2 regions of the Dickeya dadantii NCPPB 898 genome follow, and region 1 is predicted to be linked to the other one. Evidence: predicted binding sites of a transcription regulator. Region 1 holds the regulator's gene; the other holds the start of a gene.
The links. Region 1 encodes PurR, which represses purine synthesis genes. Its sites were predicted from a motif close to CANGCAAACGTTTGCNTG; they were not measured.
Positions count from the first base shown of each region.

Region 1 (8,761 bases):
CCTCCGGGTGGTGATTGTCTAATGTCATCAATTCGGCTCGATATATCCAGATAACCATCATTCACACTATATACTCGACATACTGAGTTGCAGGTGCGTTGGCTTTATTATCTGGCCCATCCCTAGGCCTCACCCTTTTAGAGCCGCGACAAGCCGCGTTCAACCATGTTCCCGACAGACCTGCTCCCACAGATCCATTCCCAACAGAGTTGTCGCTCTCCCCAGTCATTTACTTATGCAAAATTCTGAGGATTCGATCGGTTGCCGCGTTACAAAGTTCATAATGAACCTTGCCCTGAAGGGCCAACGTTGCGTTGTTCAAAACGCCAGCGTGTTGTCCTGCGACTCGAATTATTTGAGTAATATGTTGTCTGAAATTCGAATTCGCCCGCCAAGACATTTACTTTTTCTATTAATTAAGACTGACTCTCATGTAATGCCAAAATGTTTTTTTCCAGCCGGGAGATAATAGTGGCCAACTCATCCACTTCCGCCGGGGTAATACCATTTAATATTTCGCTGCGTGTCTGATCAATAACGTCATTAACAGCCTGAATGATAGGATCCGCCATATCCGTTAACAGAATACGTTTAGCGCGTCGATCATGGGCACAGATGTGCCGGGTAATTAACCCCTTATCTTCAAGTTGATCCAACGTACGCACCAGCGAAGGCTGTTCTATTCCTATCGCTTTGGCAAGCTGAATTTGGGACTGCCCCGGAGGCAGTTGGTGAATATTATGCAGTGTGACCCAGTGCGTCTGCGTGAGCTCCAGAGGCTTCAATCGATGATCAATCAAAGCGCGCCATACACGAACCAACCGGGCTAAATCAGAACCTAACGGCAATTCCATCACTTCTCCTTATAGTTAGCATACTAAGCAACTTCCCTGGATTGCAATCAACTCTGATTTAAAACGAAAGTCTAATAAAAAAATGTCTTATTGTTATCTATCTATTCTAGCAAATAATAATTAATTAAAAATGATCTTGAACTTAATTTATATCATTAAATATCACCCTGCCGATTAAAACAAGGCTGGTTGATCTGGCTCGGAGGACACTGAATTTTTTTCACTTCGCTGGGAACGTTTCATCCTTTGCCGGCACAAACGCAGCACATCCTGTTTTTGCGCATCACTCATTGTCCCCCAATTAAAACGCTCGCTGCGGCTGCGAAAACAACCACGACAGAAGCCCCGGTCATCCGCCTGGCAGATACCCCGGCAAGGGTTGGGAACAGGAAAAAGTTCGAGCTGCTCAGCCACAGGACCTCCTCATCTGACGTCTTTATTGAAACCTTGATTGCCGTCACTGGCAAGCTTTCCGTAACGTTACCGAGTAATTAACCGCCATCTTCCCGTTTATCTCACCCTTTTTTCAGCAAGCGAACCTGAAAAGCAGCGCCCGGCCACAGGTTTGGACTCCCCCCGGCAACGACGTTATACTCAGGCCCTGTTGTTTCAGGCGGTAACGGAATGCACCCGGTATCGCCCATGACGGTTAACCCACTGATCAAAATAGGGGTCATTATGCGTTTACTTCATACCATGCTACGCGTTGGCGACCTGCAGCGCGCTATCGATTTCTACACCAAGGTACTGGGCATGCGTCTGCTACGCACCAGCGACAATCCGGAATACAAATATTCTCTGGCATTTGTCGGCTATACCGAGGAAAGCGAAGGCGCCGTGATCGAACTGACCTACAACTGGGGCGTGGAAAGCTATGAACTGGGCACCGCCTTCGGTCATATCGCACTGGGTGTGGATGACGTAGCGGGTGCCTGTGAACGTATCCGTCAGGCCGGCGGCAAGGTTACCCGTGAAGCCGGCCCGGTCAAAGGCGGCTCCACCGTTATCGCTTTCGTTGAAGACCCTGACGGTTACAAAATCGAGCTGATCAAACGCTCGCAGGCCGGTCAGGGACTGGGCAATTAATCATCCCGCCTTTGCTGTTCAGGTGCCGACAGGCGCCTGTCTTTCGGGGGAACGGTTATCCGCCGTCATGTACGGCTGCTGCATCCCCCGCCGGAATTTGCCATAATGCGCACTGCATGTTACTGAAGAAATAAGAAACGAATGGCTGAGAAAAATAACCTGAACGCCCTGAACGCGCGTTTTCGTGGCTTTTACCCCGTTGTTATCGATGTCGAAACCGCCGGGTTCAACGCGAAAACCGATGCGCTGCTGGAAATTGCAGCCGTAACGCTGAAAATGGATGAAAGCGGTTGGTTACAGCCGGACGAAACCTTGCATTTTCACATCGAACCGTTTGAAGGCGCAATTCTGCGGCCCGAAGCGCTGGCCTTCAACGGCATCGACCCTGCCAACCCATTGCGTGGCGCGGTGAGCGAATATGAAGCGCTGCATGAAATCTTCAAAGCCGTGCGTAAGGGAATCAAAGATCAGAACTGCAATCGCGGCATCATCGTGGCCCATAACGCGACCTTCGACCACAGCTTTCTGATGGCGGCGGCAGAACGCTGCGGCCTGAAACGTAACCCATTCCACCCTTTCGCCACCTTTGACACCGCCGCGCTCAGCGGGCTGGTGCTGGGGCAGACGGTGCTGGCCAAAGCCTGTATTGCAGCGGAGATCCCGTTCGACGCCAGCCAGGCGCACTCAGCGCTCTATGACACCGAACAGACAGCGCAGCTGTTTTGTGAACTGGTCAATCGCTGGAAGCGCATGGGCGGCTGGCCGCTGGCCTCAGGAACCGATACCGAAACGCCGCTGGCCGTCGGCAGTGAAGGGTAAGCCGGCGCGAACACCGGTGGTCGTGCCAATACCCTGCGGCATCAAAGCATCATAATCGTAACGATTAAAACGATATCAGGCAGCGCCGGGCTGCCTGATGCCGGGCTGCCTGATAGAGAGAAGGATTACTGCTGTTCCGCCTGCTGGGAGCGGTATTTGTCGGCGGTTTCTTTAATCAGTTGCTGCAGTTCGCCACGCTGGTACATCTCAATCACGATGTCGCAGCCGCCGACCAATTCGCCATCCACCCACAGCTGCGGGAAAGTCGGCCAGTTGGCGTATTTGGGCAATTCGGCGCGGATATCCGGGTTTTGCAGAATATCCACATAGGCAAAACGCTCGCCACACGCCGACAACGCCTGGACCGCCTGGGCAGAAAAACCACAGCTCGGCAATTTGGGCGAGCCTTTCATGTACAGCAGAATCGGGTTTTCAGCGATCTGAAGCTGAATTTTTTCAAGTGTCGTTGTCGTCATTTTATTGCTTCCTCAAGGGCGTGATGAGCAGCCCGTCAACGGCTGTTCATATGACTCGCGGCATACCGTGCCGTGCCGCTTCTGTTGCTTTGTATTCTAACGATAGCGACGGCCACAAAAAAACGCTATCTTTTGTAGGGTTTTATCCAGCTGAGCGTCAGCCAGAACAAAACAGCACCGAATCGGCTGATAATTAAGCAGCAGGCATCGTTGTTAACGTTTTCTCACTATTTTGTAGTAACAATGCCTTATTCCCCACTTTTTTATCAGGTCATTTTCGGGAATACTGTAAAGATTGAACGATTGAGGACAACATTCGGTCAGAATTATCATGCGTTTATTTATTACGCTCTTTTTATTATTTTTCAGTAACCTGTTTTTTAACCTGGCACAGGCTAATCCACATAGCGCTGCGGTTTTTCCGCGCAAAACCGGCGTGGAAACGGCGAATAAAGCTATTGAGGAATCCAAAAAAAGCAAGGTTGCTAAAAATACCAAAAAGGGTGCGGCGCCCACTCATGACAAAAAGCCGGAAAAAACCGCCAAAACCGCGCCTGCCAAACCCACCGCCGCTCACGATAAAAACGTCAAACCGCACAACGATAAAAAACCGGTGACAACCACGACCTCAGCCCACGCAACCAGCAAGAAACCGACGCAGGAAAAAAGCGTGCAGGCTAAAACGCCAGCCGGCAAAACCACGAAAAAGGACGCTCCGGCACAGGCGAAGAGCAGTCACAAGACGCATGAAACCGTTATTGCCAAAACGGCAAATAAAAAAGGCAAACCTGCCGCCGTCGACGAAACCGCTACCCTATCACCACACGGCAAGAGCAAAAAAGGCAAGCAAGATAAAGCCTCGCTGACCATCAGCGCCGCTCACCAAAAGCGCTATCAGCATGCCAAACTGACCGCCATGAACAAGCTGATGAGCCAGATCGGCAAACCCTACCACTGGGGCGGTGCGACCCCCTACTCCGGTTTCGATTGCAGCGGGCTGGTGTATTACGCTTATAAAGATGTGGTGAAAATCACGATTCCGCGTACCGCCAATGAGATGTTCCATCTGCGCGACGCCGCGCCTATCAAGAAAAGCGAACTGGAAAGCGGCGACCTGGTGTTCTTTCGGATAACCAACCGCGGTGCTGCCGACCATGTAGGCGTCTATCTCGGCAATGGTCGTTTCATCCAGTCGCCGCGTTCCGGCGCTGATATCAAAATCAGCAAGCTGAGCGAAGACTACTGGCAGGATCATTACGTCGGCGCCCGTCGCGTGGTCACGCCGAAGACGATGCGTTAAACAATTACCATGCGTTAAACAATTACCATGCGTTAAAGCGCTTCCGCTGGAATGACGCTATCCAAATACGGCAAAAGGGGCATCGCGCCCCTTTTTATTTTTCGATAGCCGTTTTCTGGTACCTGCCGTTGACAGCGACGAATGTGTCGCTGACGATCCAGGCGCCGTTAGCGCCACGCCGTCAGTTCAGCACCGCGCTCAGACTAAAGATGATGATCACTGCCAGTGAAGCCACTGTGGTGAACAGCGACATTTTCAAATTAGTATCCATAGTATTCTCCTGTATGTGACCGATGATCGCCGTCATCCCGTCATGTCTGAATCAAACCCCGATCCCGGCAGGTGGGGAAACATCATAAAGCATAGGTGTATTATCACCCGAGCGGCGTCAAAAAACCGCTTTCTGCGTCACAGAGATAAAACGAATTGCCTCTTCCACTTTTGCTCTAAATCGGCCAAAATCCGCAGTTTACTGTATACACTGCGTTGGTCGAAGCGTCAGCCCTCCCCTCAAGCTACACACCTCGGCATGTCTCCTCCTGAAATGTTGCCTTGTTGTCCGGCAGGAGATGAATTCACGCAGGCAAACGATTAACAACATATTTACTGCTGTAACAGACAACCTACTGTAACAGATGAGTTCAGGAGTCACTTTAGATGGCAACGATCAAAGATGTGGCAAAACGCGCGGGCGTTTCGACCACAACCGTATCACACGTGATCAATAAAACACGTTTCGTCGCCGAAGAGACCAAGGCTGCGGTGCGCGCGGCCATCGATGAATTGCATTATTCGCCGAGTGCAGTGGCCCGCAGCCTGAAAGTCAACCACACCAAATCCATCGGCCTGCTGGCGACATCCAGCGAGGCGCCCTATTTCGCCGAAATCATCGAAGCGGTGGAAAACAGCTGCTACGCCAGAGGCTACACGCTGATCCTGTGCAACTCCCATAATAATCAGGACAAACAGCGCGCCTACCTTTCCATGCTGGCGCAAAAACGAGTCGACGGCCTGTTGGTGATGTGCGCCGAATATCCGCCGGAACTGCTGTCCATGCTGGAGGATTACCGCCATATCCCGATGGTGGTGATGGACTGGGGCGAAGCCCACAGCGATTTTACCGATACCATCATCGATAACGCCTTTGCCGGCGGCTATATGGCCGGACGTTACCTGATTGAGCGCGGCCACCGCGACATCGGCGCCATTCCCGGTTCTCAGGGGCGCAATACCGGCAGCGGGCGTTACCTGGGGTTCCTGAAAGCGTTGAAAGAAGCCGACATTCCGCTACGGGAAGAATGGGTGGTTCAGGGCGACTTCGAACCGGAATCCGGCTACAAAGCGATGCACCAGATTCTGGCCCAGAAACAGCGGCCGACGGCGGTATTCTGCGGCGGCGACATCATGGCGATGGGCGCCATTTGCGCCGCCGACGAGCTGGGGCTGCGCGTACCGCAGGATATTTCGGTGATCGGTTATGACAATGTTCGTCACTCCCGGTATTTTACCCCGGCGCTGACCACCATTCACCAGCCCAAGGAGCGGCTGGGGCAGGCGGCGTTTTCCATGTTGCTCGACCGCATTACCAGCAAACGTGAGGAAGCCCAGACCATCGAAGTGCATCCGACCCTGATCGAACGCCGCTCCGTCGCCGACGGCCCGTTCCTCGATTACCGTCGTTAAAATTCAGACGATTCTGTTATATCTCGGTTTGGCTCTTCAATCAGGCGGCATCCCGCGCCACACATGGCGACGACGCGTGCTATCGCAGCTGAACACATGACTTAACGTGCTGCTTTAACCCAACGAATTCTTGTCGTCGGGTTAAAGCAGTCATACACTCCTCACTGTCTTTAACGACAATAATTATGAGCAGACGATGCTTTCGGCATCACGCATCGCCTTCGTTTCTATACGGTCTGTTGACCGCCGCATCTTTTTCTTACGGCCAGGGATAGACGCCTTTCGTACCGCTTTTCTCTTATTTCCTCTGGGACATCCAAGGGCTGACGATGGATTGAGTCCACCGAATGCCCTCTGTGGGTACATTTGTCTAATGTGTTCCTTGCACAGGTATTTTCCGGCAAGGTAGGGAGAAGTTATGAGTTTATCTTATGTGGAGGAGCTGGATGCAGCTAACCTATCCTGGTTCCGGATTGTCAATGAAATGCTATCGGCTGCCGACATCGTCATTAACGGTTCACGCCCGTTTGATATTCAGGTCAAAAATCCCGGTATGTACAAACGCATACTACGTGAAGGCTCGCTAGGATTGGGCGAAAGTTATATGGATGGCTGGTGGGAATGTGAACGGCTGGACATATTTTTCCACCGCGTGTTAAGTGCCGGACTGGAAAAACGGCTTCCTCACAGTTGGCAAGATACGCTACGGATCCTGATGGCACGGCTGACCAACCGGCAGTCTCGCCGCCGGGCCCGGCTCGTGGTCAAGGAGCACTACGACCTCGGTAATGATCTTTTCACCATGATGCTCGACCCCTACATGCAATACACTTGCGGTTACTGGAAACAGGCCGAAACGCTGGAACAGGCGCAGCAAGACAAGCTGCGCCTGATTTGCGAAAAGCTGCAGTTGCGTCGCGGCATGACTCTGCTGGATCTCGGCTGTGGCTGGGGCGGGCTGGCGGAATTTGCCGCCCGCCATTACGGCGTCAGCGTCACCGGCGTTACCATATCCCGCGAACAGCAGACGCTGGCACAGCAGCGCTGTCAGGATCTGGATGTCACTATTCTGCTGCAGGACTATCGCGATATGAACGATATGAACTGGCAGTTCGATCGTATCACTGCTGTTGGCCTACTTGAGCATGTCGGCCCGAAAAATTACGATACCCTTTTCCAGATAGTGAGAAAAAACCTCAAATCCACCAGCCTGTTTCTGTTGCATACCATCGGATCGAACAACGCCAGACTAAATGTAGACGCCTGGATCGACAAGTACATCTTCCCCAACGGCTGCGTGGCTTCAATAAAGCATATCGCCCAGGCCAGCGAACCCTATCTGGTGATGGAAGACTGGCACAATTTCGGCGCAGACTATGATCGTACGCTAATGGCCTGGTATGATCGTTTCCAGCAACACTGGCCAACGTTGTCAGAACGTTACTCCGATCGCTTCCATAGGATGTTCTGCTACTACCTCAACGCCTGTGCCGGCGCGTTTCGCGCACGTGATCTCCAACTCTGGCAAATAGTATTCAGTGTGGGCGGTGTAGAGGGCGGCTTGCGAGTCCCCAGATAATCCTGGCCCCCGGCGAATCCACATCCCGATAGCAAAAAACCGGCAGCCAGGCTGCCGGTTTTCATGATGGGAGAACGTGCCAGGGAAGAAAGTGCTTATTCGCCCTGCTCCGCCTGTGCAGCAGCCTGCTGCGCCTGACGCGCCAGGACGCGCTCGACTGTATCGATGATGGCCTGGGTTTGCGGGTCGATTTCGATATTGATGCGATCGCCCAGCCGTTTCTGACCCAGCGTCGTGCGCTGGAGCGTTTCCGGAATCAGATGCACGCAAAAACGGCTGCGGGTCACCTCCCCCACCGTCAGACTGATGCCGTCAATGCCGATGAAGCCTTTGTGCAGCACATATTTCATCTGCGATTCATCAGACAACCGGAACCAGATCTGGTGATTATTTTCCGACGTCAGGATTTTGACGATCTCCGCCGTACACATAATATGGCCGGACATCACATGCCCGCCGATTTCATCGCCATATTTAGCGGCGCGCTCCACATTAACCCGATCGCCGACGTTGACTGCACCCAGATTAGTCAGTCGCAGCGTCTCCTTGATCAGGTCAAAACTCACCCGGTCGCCATCGATTTGGGTGACGGTCAGGCAGCAGCCGTTGTGCGCGACGGAAGCTCCAGTTTCCAGCCCCGGCAACAGTTCGGTGGGCAGTTGAACGACATGAGTGCGAAAATTGGGTTTTTCATCAATCGACACGACGGTCGCCGTGCCCTGAACAATACCGGTAAACATGGTGCTGGTCTTGCCTCCTGATCAGTAATAAACGTGAACGCGGCGAGTCTGCGCTCGGGAGAGACAACGTTCACTAATGTCTGGCAGTTTGCACCATATCCTCAGGAAAACCAAACGGGATCACTCTTGGTCAGCCGGCCATTGGTTTACCGTTGGCAAATCGTTACAATGCTTCATCTTTTTTTGCATAAATAAAGGATGATTGCCTTTCTCTCTTGTATTAG
Region 1 covers NZ_CM001976.1:2,829,274-2,838,034, forward strand. Annotated here, with positions in the region: gene slyA (transcriptional regulator SlyA) at 417-854, opposite strand; gene DDA898_RS22380 (DUF1289 domain-containing protein) at 1,029-1,268, opposite strand; gene gloA (lactoylglutathione lyase) at 1,533-1,940, shown strand; gene rnt (ribonuclease T) at 2,082-2,759, shown strand; gene DDA898_RS12905 (Grx4 family monothiol glutaredoxin) at 2,885-3,235, opposite strand; gene DDA898_RS12910 (C40 family peptidase) at 3,567-4,535, shown strand; gene cydH (cytochrome bd-I oxidase subunit CydH) at 4,717-4,806, opposite strand; gene purR (HTH-type transcriptional repressor PurR) at 5,193-6,218, shown strand; gene cfa (cyclopropane fatty acyl phospholipid synthase) at 6,637-7,797, shown strand; gene DDA898_RS12925 (riboflavin synthase) at 7,893-8,537, opposite strand.

Region 2 (8,761 bases), 2.1 Mb from region 1:
ACAGCGCCACTTTCGGATTTAGCACGTTGGTGAGAAACCCCTGCCAGTAGATTTTCCGCATGGAAAGCACAGGCCGGTTGGCCGGCAGCGCGCCGCTGTCGGCCTTGGCGCGGTGGGCGGATTTATCCAGTAACGCCTGCACGCCGATATAAACCAGATAGACCGCCCCCAGCACTTTCACCACCGTAAACGCGGTGGCCGAGGTAGCCAGAATGGCGGACAACCCCAACGCCGCGGCCAGAACATGCACCAGCGTGCCGGAACCGATGCCCAGCGCCGCAGCAGAACCCGCGCGCCATCCCTGTGACGAACTCTTCGTCATAATCAGCAACGAATCCGGCCCCGGCATGATGTTGAGCAAAATGCCGGACAGGATAAACAGTGAAATATCGTGAATGCCTAACATGATTTTCCCGCCATCTGTTAATTCTGCCTCACCTCCCTCTTTATTTTTTCGGGGGGGAGAAGCGACCACTCTACCATGTCAGCCCCCAAAACATGCCGGACAAAAAAACGGGTGCGGCTTACGCCGCACCCGCTTGTCCCAGGAAGCACTCGAACCGCCTCCCGATTATTCTCACTGTAAAAACCGCGTTTACTGGTACTCGCTCATCGGCACGCAGGAACAGAACAAATTACGATCGCCGTACACGTCATCCAGGCGTTTCACCGCCGGCCAGTATTTGTGGGTCTGTCCGGCCGGGAATACCGCCAGCTCGCGGCTGTACGGGTGCGACCAGTCGGCCGCCAACTCGGTCTGAGTGTGCGGCGCGTTTACCAGCGGATTGTCTTCGTGCGGCCATTCGCCCGCCGCCACGCGGTCGATCTCGGTACGGATCGCCAGCATCGCGTCGATAAAGCGGTCCAGCTCCACTTTGCTTTCCGACTCTGTCGGCTCGATCATCAACGTACCCGCCACCGGGAACGACATGGTCGGCGCATGGAAACCGTAGTCGATCAGGCGCTTGGCGATATCCATTTCGCTGATGCCGGTGCTCTCTTTCAGCGGACGAATGTCCAGAATGCACTCGTGTGCCACGCGATCGTCACGGCCGGTATACAGCACCGGATAAGCGTCTTTCAGGCGCGTCGCCACGTAGTTGGCGTTCAGGATCGCCAGCTGGCTGGCCTGTTTCAGCCCCTGCGCGCCCATCATGCGGATGTACATCCAGCTGATCGGCAGGATAGAAGCGCTGCCGAACGGCGCGGCGGAAACCGCGCCCTGACGCGTCAGCACGCCATCCATTGCCACGACCTGATGACCCGGCACGAACGGCGCCAGATGCGCTTTCACGCCGATCGGCCCCATGCCCGGGCCGCCGCCGCCGTGCGGAATGCAGAACGTTTTGTGCAGGTTGAGGTGCGACACGTCCGCGCCGATGTAACCCGGCGAGGTAATGCCCACCTGCGCGTTCATGTTGGCGCCGTCCAGATACACCTGACCGCCGTACTGATGGACGATCTGGCACACTTCGCGGATGGTTTCTTCGTACACACCGTGGGTGGACGGGTAAGTCACCATGATGCAGGAAAGTTTATCGCCCGCCTGCTGCGCTTTCTCCCGCAGGTCGTGCAGGTCGATGTTGCCCTGCTTGTCGCAGGCCACCACCACCACCTGCATCCCCGCCATCTGGGCGGAGGCCGGGTTGGTGCCGTGGGCGGAGCTCGGGATCAGACAGAGGTTGCGCTCGCCTTCATTGCGGCTCTCGTGATAACGGCGGATCGCCAGCAGACCGGCGTATTCACCCTGCGCGCCGGAGTTCGGCTGCATACACACCGCGTCATAGCCGGTCAGTTGCACCAGCCAGTCGGACAGTTGCGTGATCAGTTGACGGTAACCCAGCGCCTGCTCGGTCGGGCAGAACGGGTGTAGCTCGGCGAATTCCGGCCAGGTGATCGGCAGCATTTCCGCCACCGCATTGAGTTTCATGGTGCAGGAACCGAGCGGGATCATCGCCTGATTCAGCGCCAGATCCTTGCTTTCCAGACGGTGCAGATAGCGCATCATCTCGGTTTCGCTGTGGTACTGGTTGAATACCGGGTGCGTCAGAACGTCGTCACTGCGCAGCAACGCCGCCGGGATCGACGCCGACTGGCTGCTGACCGCCGTATCCAACGTGTCGATATCCAGCCCGTGCTCGTCGCCCAGCAATACGGCGAACAGCGCCAGCACGTCGTAGCGGCTGGTGGTTTCATCCAGCGCGATGCCGACCGCGCCATCCAGATCGGCGCGCAGATTGATACCGGCGCTCAGCGCGCGACCCAGCACCGCCGCCTTATCGGCGACCTCAACGGTCAGGGTATCGAACCAGTACTGATGACGCAGCGTCAGACCGCGTTGGGTCAGCCCGGCGGCCAGAATGTCGGCCAGACGGTGGATACGCCCGGCAATGCGCTTCAGCCCCTGCGGCCCGTGGTACACCGCGTACATGCCGGCAATGTTGGCCAGCAGCACCTGCGAGGTACAAATGTTGGAATTGGCTTTTTCGCGGCGGATATGCTGCTCGCGGGTCTGCATCGCCATGCGCAACGCGGTGTTGCCGGCGGCATCGCGCGAAACGCCGATAATCCGGCCCGGCATGGCGCGTTTGTATTCGTCGCGGCAGGCGAAAAACGCCGCGTGCGGGCCGCCGTAGCCCATCGGTACGCCGAAACGCTGGGCCGATCCCAGCACAATGTCGGCGCCCTGTTTGCCCGGTGCGTCCAGCAGCACCAGCGCCATGATGTCCGACACCACGCTGACGATCACTTTGCGGTTTTTCAGCTCGGACATCAGCGCGCGATAGTCGTGCAACTCGCCGGTGGTGCCGACCTGTTGCAGCAATACGCCGAAGACGTCGTCATACTTCACGGCGTCGGCGGCGTTGCCGGTGACGATGTCAAAGCCGAAGGTCTGCGCGCGGGTACGCACCACATCCAGCGTCTGCGGATGCACGTCGTCGGCAACGAAGAAACGGTTGGCCTGCTTGAGTTTGCTGACGCGTTTGGCCATCGCCATCGCTTCCGCGGCGGCGGTCGCTTCATCCAGCAACGAGGCGGAAGCCAGCTCCAGACCGGTCAGATCCTGCGTCACCTGCTGGAAATTCAGCAGCGCTTCCAGACGACCCTGCGACACCTCCGGCTGATACGGCGTATACGCGGTATACCAGCCCGGATTCTCCAGCACGTTGCGCAGAATCACCGGCGGCGTCAGCACCGCGTGGTAGCCCATGCCGATGTAGCTTTTGTAACGCAGGTTGCGGCCGGCGATCGCCTTCAGTTCGGCCAGCGCCTGATACTCGGTGGCGGCGTCGCCTACCGCCGGCGGATGGGGCAACTGGATATCGGCGGGGACGATTTGGCAGGTAAGCCCGTCCAGCGAATCCGCGCCGATGGCGGCCAGCATCTGCTGTTGCTGAGCGGCTGACGGGCCAATATGGCGCTCCGTGAAGGCACTGCCGTGTTCGAGTTGACTGAGAGTCTGGGTCATGTGGGGGAATTTCCTGCATTTGGCACAGTGATGTGCAGCACATTCAAACCAATCATAAAAACAAGCGGACCATAAAAACGCCCCGTTGCGGGGAGCGAACGGGGCGTCAGGCTTATTCTTCTTCGTCGCTGTCTTCTTCTTCCAGCAGCGCCTGATAGCCGGCGGCATCAAGCAATTCGTTCAGTTCGTCTTCGTCAGACGCCTTGATGCGGAACAGCCAGCCTTCGGCATACGGCGCGCTGTTCACCAGCTCCGGCGCGCCTTCCAGCTCTTCGTTGACTTCCACTACTTCGCCGCTGATCGGCGCGTAGATGTCGGACGCGGCCTTGACGGATTCCGCCACCGCGCAGTCGTCACCGGCGTTGACCGTGCTGCCCACTTCCGGCAGGTCGATAAACACCATATCGCCCAGCAATTCCTGCGCGTGCTCGGTGATGCCCACGCTGTAAACGCCGTTGCCTTCCGCCATCACCCATTCATGGGACGAGGTATATTTCAATTCTGCCGGAACATTGCTCATTGCCACCTTCTCCTTCCATTAACGCCAAAAATTAAAACTGAACCAACGCCTTGCCGGCGCGGACGAAATTGGGTTTGGTCACATGCACCGGCATCTCGCGATTGCGAATCTGCACGATAGCCTGTTCGCCGATACCGGCGGGAACACGGGCCAGGGCGATACTGACGCCCAGCGTGGGCGAAAACGACCCGCTGGTGATCACCCCTTCCTGCATAACGCCATGATTATCGGTAAAGCGGACCGGCTGACCGTGACGCAGCACGCCTTTTTCGGTCATCACCAGGCCGACCAGTTGTTCAGTGCCTTCCGCCTGCTGGCGCTCCAGCGCTTCGCGGCCGATGAACTGACGGTCTTCCGGCTGCCAGACGATGGTCCAGCCCATGTTGGCCGCCAGCGGAGAGACGGATTCATCCATGTCCTGACCGTACAGATTCATGCCCGCTTCCAGGCGCAGCGTGTCGCGCGCGCCCAGCCCGCAGGGTTTGACGCCGGCCGCCAGCAACTGTTGCCAGAAGCCGACCGCCTGTTCCTGCGGTAGTGCGATTTCATAGCCTGCTTCGCCAGTATAGCCAGTGGTGGCGATAAACAGGTCGCCCGCCTGCACGCCAAAGAAAGGTTTCATGCCGGCCACCTGTTCGCGCTGGGCATCGGTCAGCAGGCGGCGTACTTTTTCCTGCGCCTGCGGCCCCTGCACCGCAATCAGCGACAAATCCTCACGCTCGGTAATCTCCACCATAAACGGTTTGGCATGCTCGACGATCCAGGCCAGATCCTTCTCGCGGGTGGCGGAGTTCACCACCAACCGGAAATAGTCCTCGGTCTGGAAATAGACGATCAGATCGTCGATCACGCCGGCGGACGGCGTCAGCATGGCGGTATAGAGCGCTTTGCCGGGCTGGGTGAGTTTGGCAACGTCATTCGCCAGCAGATAACGTAAAAATTCACGCACGCGAACGCCGCGCAGATCCACGATGGTCATGTGCGACACATCAAACATGCCGGCGCTATTGCGTACGATGTGATGTTCGTCGAGCTGAGAGCCGTAGTGCAGCGGCATCATCCAGCCATGAAAGTCCACCATTTTGGCACCATCGGCCAGATGCTGTTGATACAACGGAGTGTGGTTTGCCATTCTTTTCTCTCTACGTTAGCCGCGCGTTGTGACGCCAGGCCCCACGACGCAAACGTTTATCCTGCCCCAGAACTTACCACCGAAGCACGCGTTCCACCACTCCTTCAACCATAAGTTTATCTATATAAAAAGCCAGAACAGCCTTGAATTACCCAATCACCCAATCAGGATATAAATCTGAAAAAATATACATAATTAAAACTTAGCGCCAAATTAAAAAATAAAACCAACACCACGAATTATTAAAACTTGATTTTTTGGTTTGATGTCAGAAGAGACAATCACAAGTTAAATTAGATTAAGTAATGCGAAAAAACCCTAAAATTAGATTATTTCAGGTAAAGCGACGACTGCCTTCCGCTCCCCTCACCTACTGATTCTGTGATCGCCGTCGTGGACATCTTCCCGCCAGCGACAGTACGACGCGGCGGATGGCAGCCGTGAGAAGGCGGTGAGTCCCGGCTGGTTTCACACTGGATTCATCGGCGAGTGATCCATCTGACAAAGGGTTGACTTTTATCAACCAGAAGCGAGCTTTTTCCTCTCCCTGCACGGCACACGACTAGATTAACGATTAACCCTATCGGCTACTGTAACCACACCGGCTACTGGCGCAAATGGATAACCGATTCGCCTCAATGATTAAAAATCAATGTGTTAAGGAGAAATCATGGCACACAGAATGATATTGAATGAAACGTCCTATTTTGGCAGCGGCGCCATCGCTCACCTGACTGAAGAAGTGCAGCGACGCGGCTTTCGCAAAGCGCTGGTGGTGACGGACAAGGAACTGATGAAGTACGGCGTAGCGGGTAAAGTCACCGCGCTGATGGACAAGGCGGGCCTGCCTTATGACATCTATGACGGCGTGATTCCCAATCCGACCATCGCCGTTGTCCAGCAGGGGGTCGAACGTTTTCAGGCCTCCGGCGCCGACTACCTGATCGCTATTGGCGGTGGTTCACCGCAGGACACCTGCAAAGCCATCGGCATCATCATCACTAACCCGGAATTCGCCGATGTGCGCAGCCTGGAAGGGGTCGCGGCCACCCGCAAACCCAGCGTGCCGATTCTTGCCATTCCCACCACCTCCGGCACCGCGGCGGAAGTCACCATCAACTACGTCATCACCGATGAAGAGAGACGGCGCAAATTCGTCTGCGTCGACCCACACGATATCCCTATCGTGTCGTTTATCGACGCGAACATGATGAGCAGCATGCCCGCCTCACTCAAAGCCGCCACCGGTATCGACGCCCTGACCCACGCCATCGAAGGCTTTACCACTCAGGGTGCCTGGGAATTAACCGACATGCTGCACCTCAAAGCCATCGAAATCATCAGCCGTTCGCTGCGTGATTCGGTAGCGGGTAAACCGCATGGCGTGGAAGCGATGGCGCTGGGGCAATATATCGCCGGCATGGGTTTTTCCAACGTCGGTCTGGGGCTGGTGCACGGTATGGCGCATCCGCTGGGCGCTTTCTATAACACCCCGCACGGCGTCGCCAACGCGATTCTGTTGCCCCATGTGATGGCCTGGAACGCGGAATACACCGGTGAGAAATTCCGCGCCATCGCCGTGGCGATGGGTGTACAAGGCGCGGACGTCATGCCGCTGGCGCAGGCGCGAAACGCGGCGATTCAGGCGGTGCGGCAACTGGCGCAGGATGTGGATATCCCGGCGCAATTGCGTCAGGTCGGCGTGAAAGAACAGGATATTCCGGCACTGGCGCAGGCGGCATTCGACGATGTCTGCACCGGCGGCAATCCGCGCCCGGCCAGCGTGAAGGAGATTGAGGCGTTGTATCAGTCGATCTACTGATAATCGATTTACTGATAATCGATCTACTGATCATCTATCTACTGATAAACAAATCGCCGATTGTGCGATTTGTCGATACGTGGCGGGAAGTGACAAAAAACGCGCGTCCTGCCAATAACGAACCGGAACCTGCCGCGTCAAACGCCGCGACAGGCCGGTCAAGCCCCTTATTACTATCGGGGGCTTCAGGACGCGTGGAGCAACCAGCGCCTGTGACGAAACATTCAACATTCGCCATACGGCGTTTACGATGAAATATTCGTCACAGGCGAATACGGCTCAAAAGGCTGCAAAGCCTTGCAGCAGGTAGGATCGTAGCACCTGAACCGAGCGTATTACGCTCAGATCAGCTGACTGATATTCACGTTCTCCATCAGGTAATGGTTGTCGGAGTAATCCACCGGAATGGCGATCACCGCCGGGCCGTCTACATCCATCGCCTGCCAGAGTTTCGGCACCAGTTCGGCGGCGGATTCCACGGCAAAACCTTTAGCGCCGAAAGCTTCCGCATAGGCTTTAAAGTCAATCGGCCCGAACTTGACGCCGGAAGCGCGGTGATATTTTTTCTCTTCCTGAATTTCCACCATGTTGTAGGCGTTATCCACCCAGATGATGTGCAGAATGTTGGATTTCAGCCGCACCGCGGTTTCCAGCTCCATGCTGGACTGCATGAAACCGCCATCCCCGGACACCGACACCACCTTCTGTTTCGGATTCACCAGCGCGGCGGCGATCGCCCACGGCAACGCCACCCCCATGGTCTGCTGGCCGTTGGTCATCAGCACCTGACGAGCGCGGAAGCTGTAGAGATAACGCGCCAGCCAGATATGGAAACTGCCCATGTCCACGCACAAGGTAACGTCTTTATTGACCAGATCCTGCATCACCCGCACCAGCCGTAACGGATGGATGGCGAAGCCGTCCATGTTGATGGCACGGGTCGCCAGTTCATGACGCAGTTGACTGCGCTCTTCCAAAATCGCCGCCGACTGTGACGACAGCACGATCGGCGAACTGAGTTGCTCATTGAGCGCATCAATGGTGATGCTGATGTCGCCAACCAGTTCCACATCCGGGCGGTAGGCGCTTTCTACTTCGGCGGGCAGCACATCAATATGCACCAGCGTGGCATTGCCGGAATTCCACAGCGCCGGCGCATATTCTACCGGGCTGTAACCGACCGTGACGATAAGGTCTGCCTGCTGTAGCAGCTTGTCGCCGGCCTGGTTGTTGAACAAGCCGACCCGTCCGGCAAAATGGTCAAAATGCTGTTGATCAATCACCCCGGCGGCCTGATAGGTACTGGTTACCGGCAGGCGGCTGTGATGCAGCAGGCGGCGCAGCGCCTCGGCGTTTTTCGGCTGGCTGGCCATCAGCCCCAGCAGCAGGATCGGATTTTTGGCTTGCTTTATCAGCCCGGCCACCCGTTCAACATCCTTACGCGGCGCGCTGTTGAGGGTTGGCAGCGCAGTACGGGCCAGAATCGGGCTGTCCACCGGTTCATTGACGATATCCTCCGGCAGACTGATGAACGCCGCGCCCGGCCGCCCAAGTTCAGCGGCGCGAAAGGCGTTAGCCATCACTTCTGAAATCGCGGACGACACCGTGATTTCAGCACTGTATTTGGTCACCGGCTGAAACAGGCTGACGGTATCCAGGCTCTGATGGGTCAGCTTCAGGCGGTCGGCGCGTTTGACCGCGCCCCCCAGCGCTACCAGCGGGTCACCTTCCGCCGTCGCGGTAGCCAGCCCGGTCACCAGATTCGAACAGCCCGGCCCCGACGTCACCAGCGTCACGCCGGCCTTGCCGGTAAGACGC
Region 2 covers NZ_CM001976.1:685,720-694,480, reverse strand. Annotated here, with positions in the region: gene DDA898_RS03655 (LysE family translocator) at 1-406, opposite strand, end outside; gene gcvP (aminomethyl-transferring glycine dehydrogenase) at 596-3,469, opposite strand; gene gcvH (glycine cleavage system protein GcvH) at 3,582-3,989, opposite strand; gene gcvT (glycine cleavage system aminomethyltransferase GcvT) at 4,021-5,121, opposite strand; gene fucO (lactaldehyde reductase) at 5,792-6,943, shown strand; gene alsS (acetolactate synthase AlsS) at 7,285-8,761, opposite strand, start outside.
Region 2: the regulator PurR is predicted to act here: its motif matches at 5,167-5,184, upstream of gcvT (glycine cleavage system aminomethyltransferase GcvT).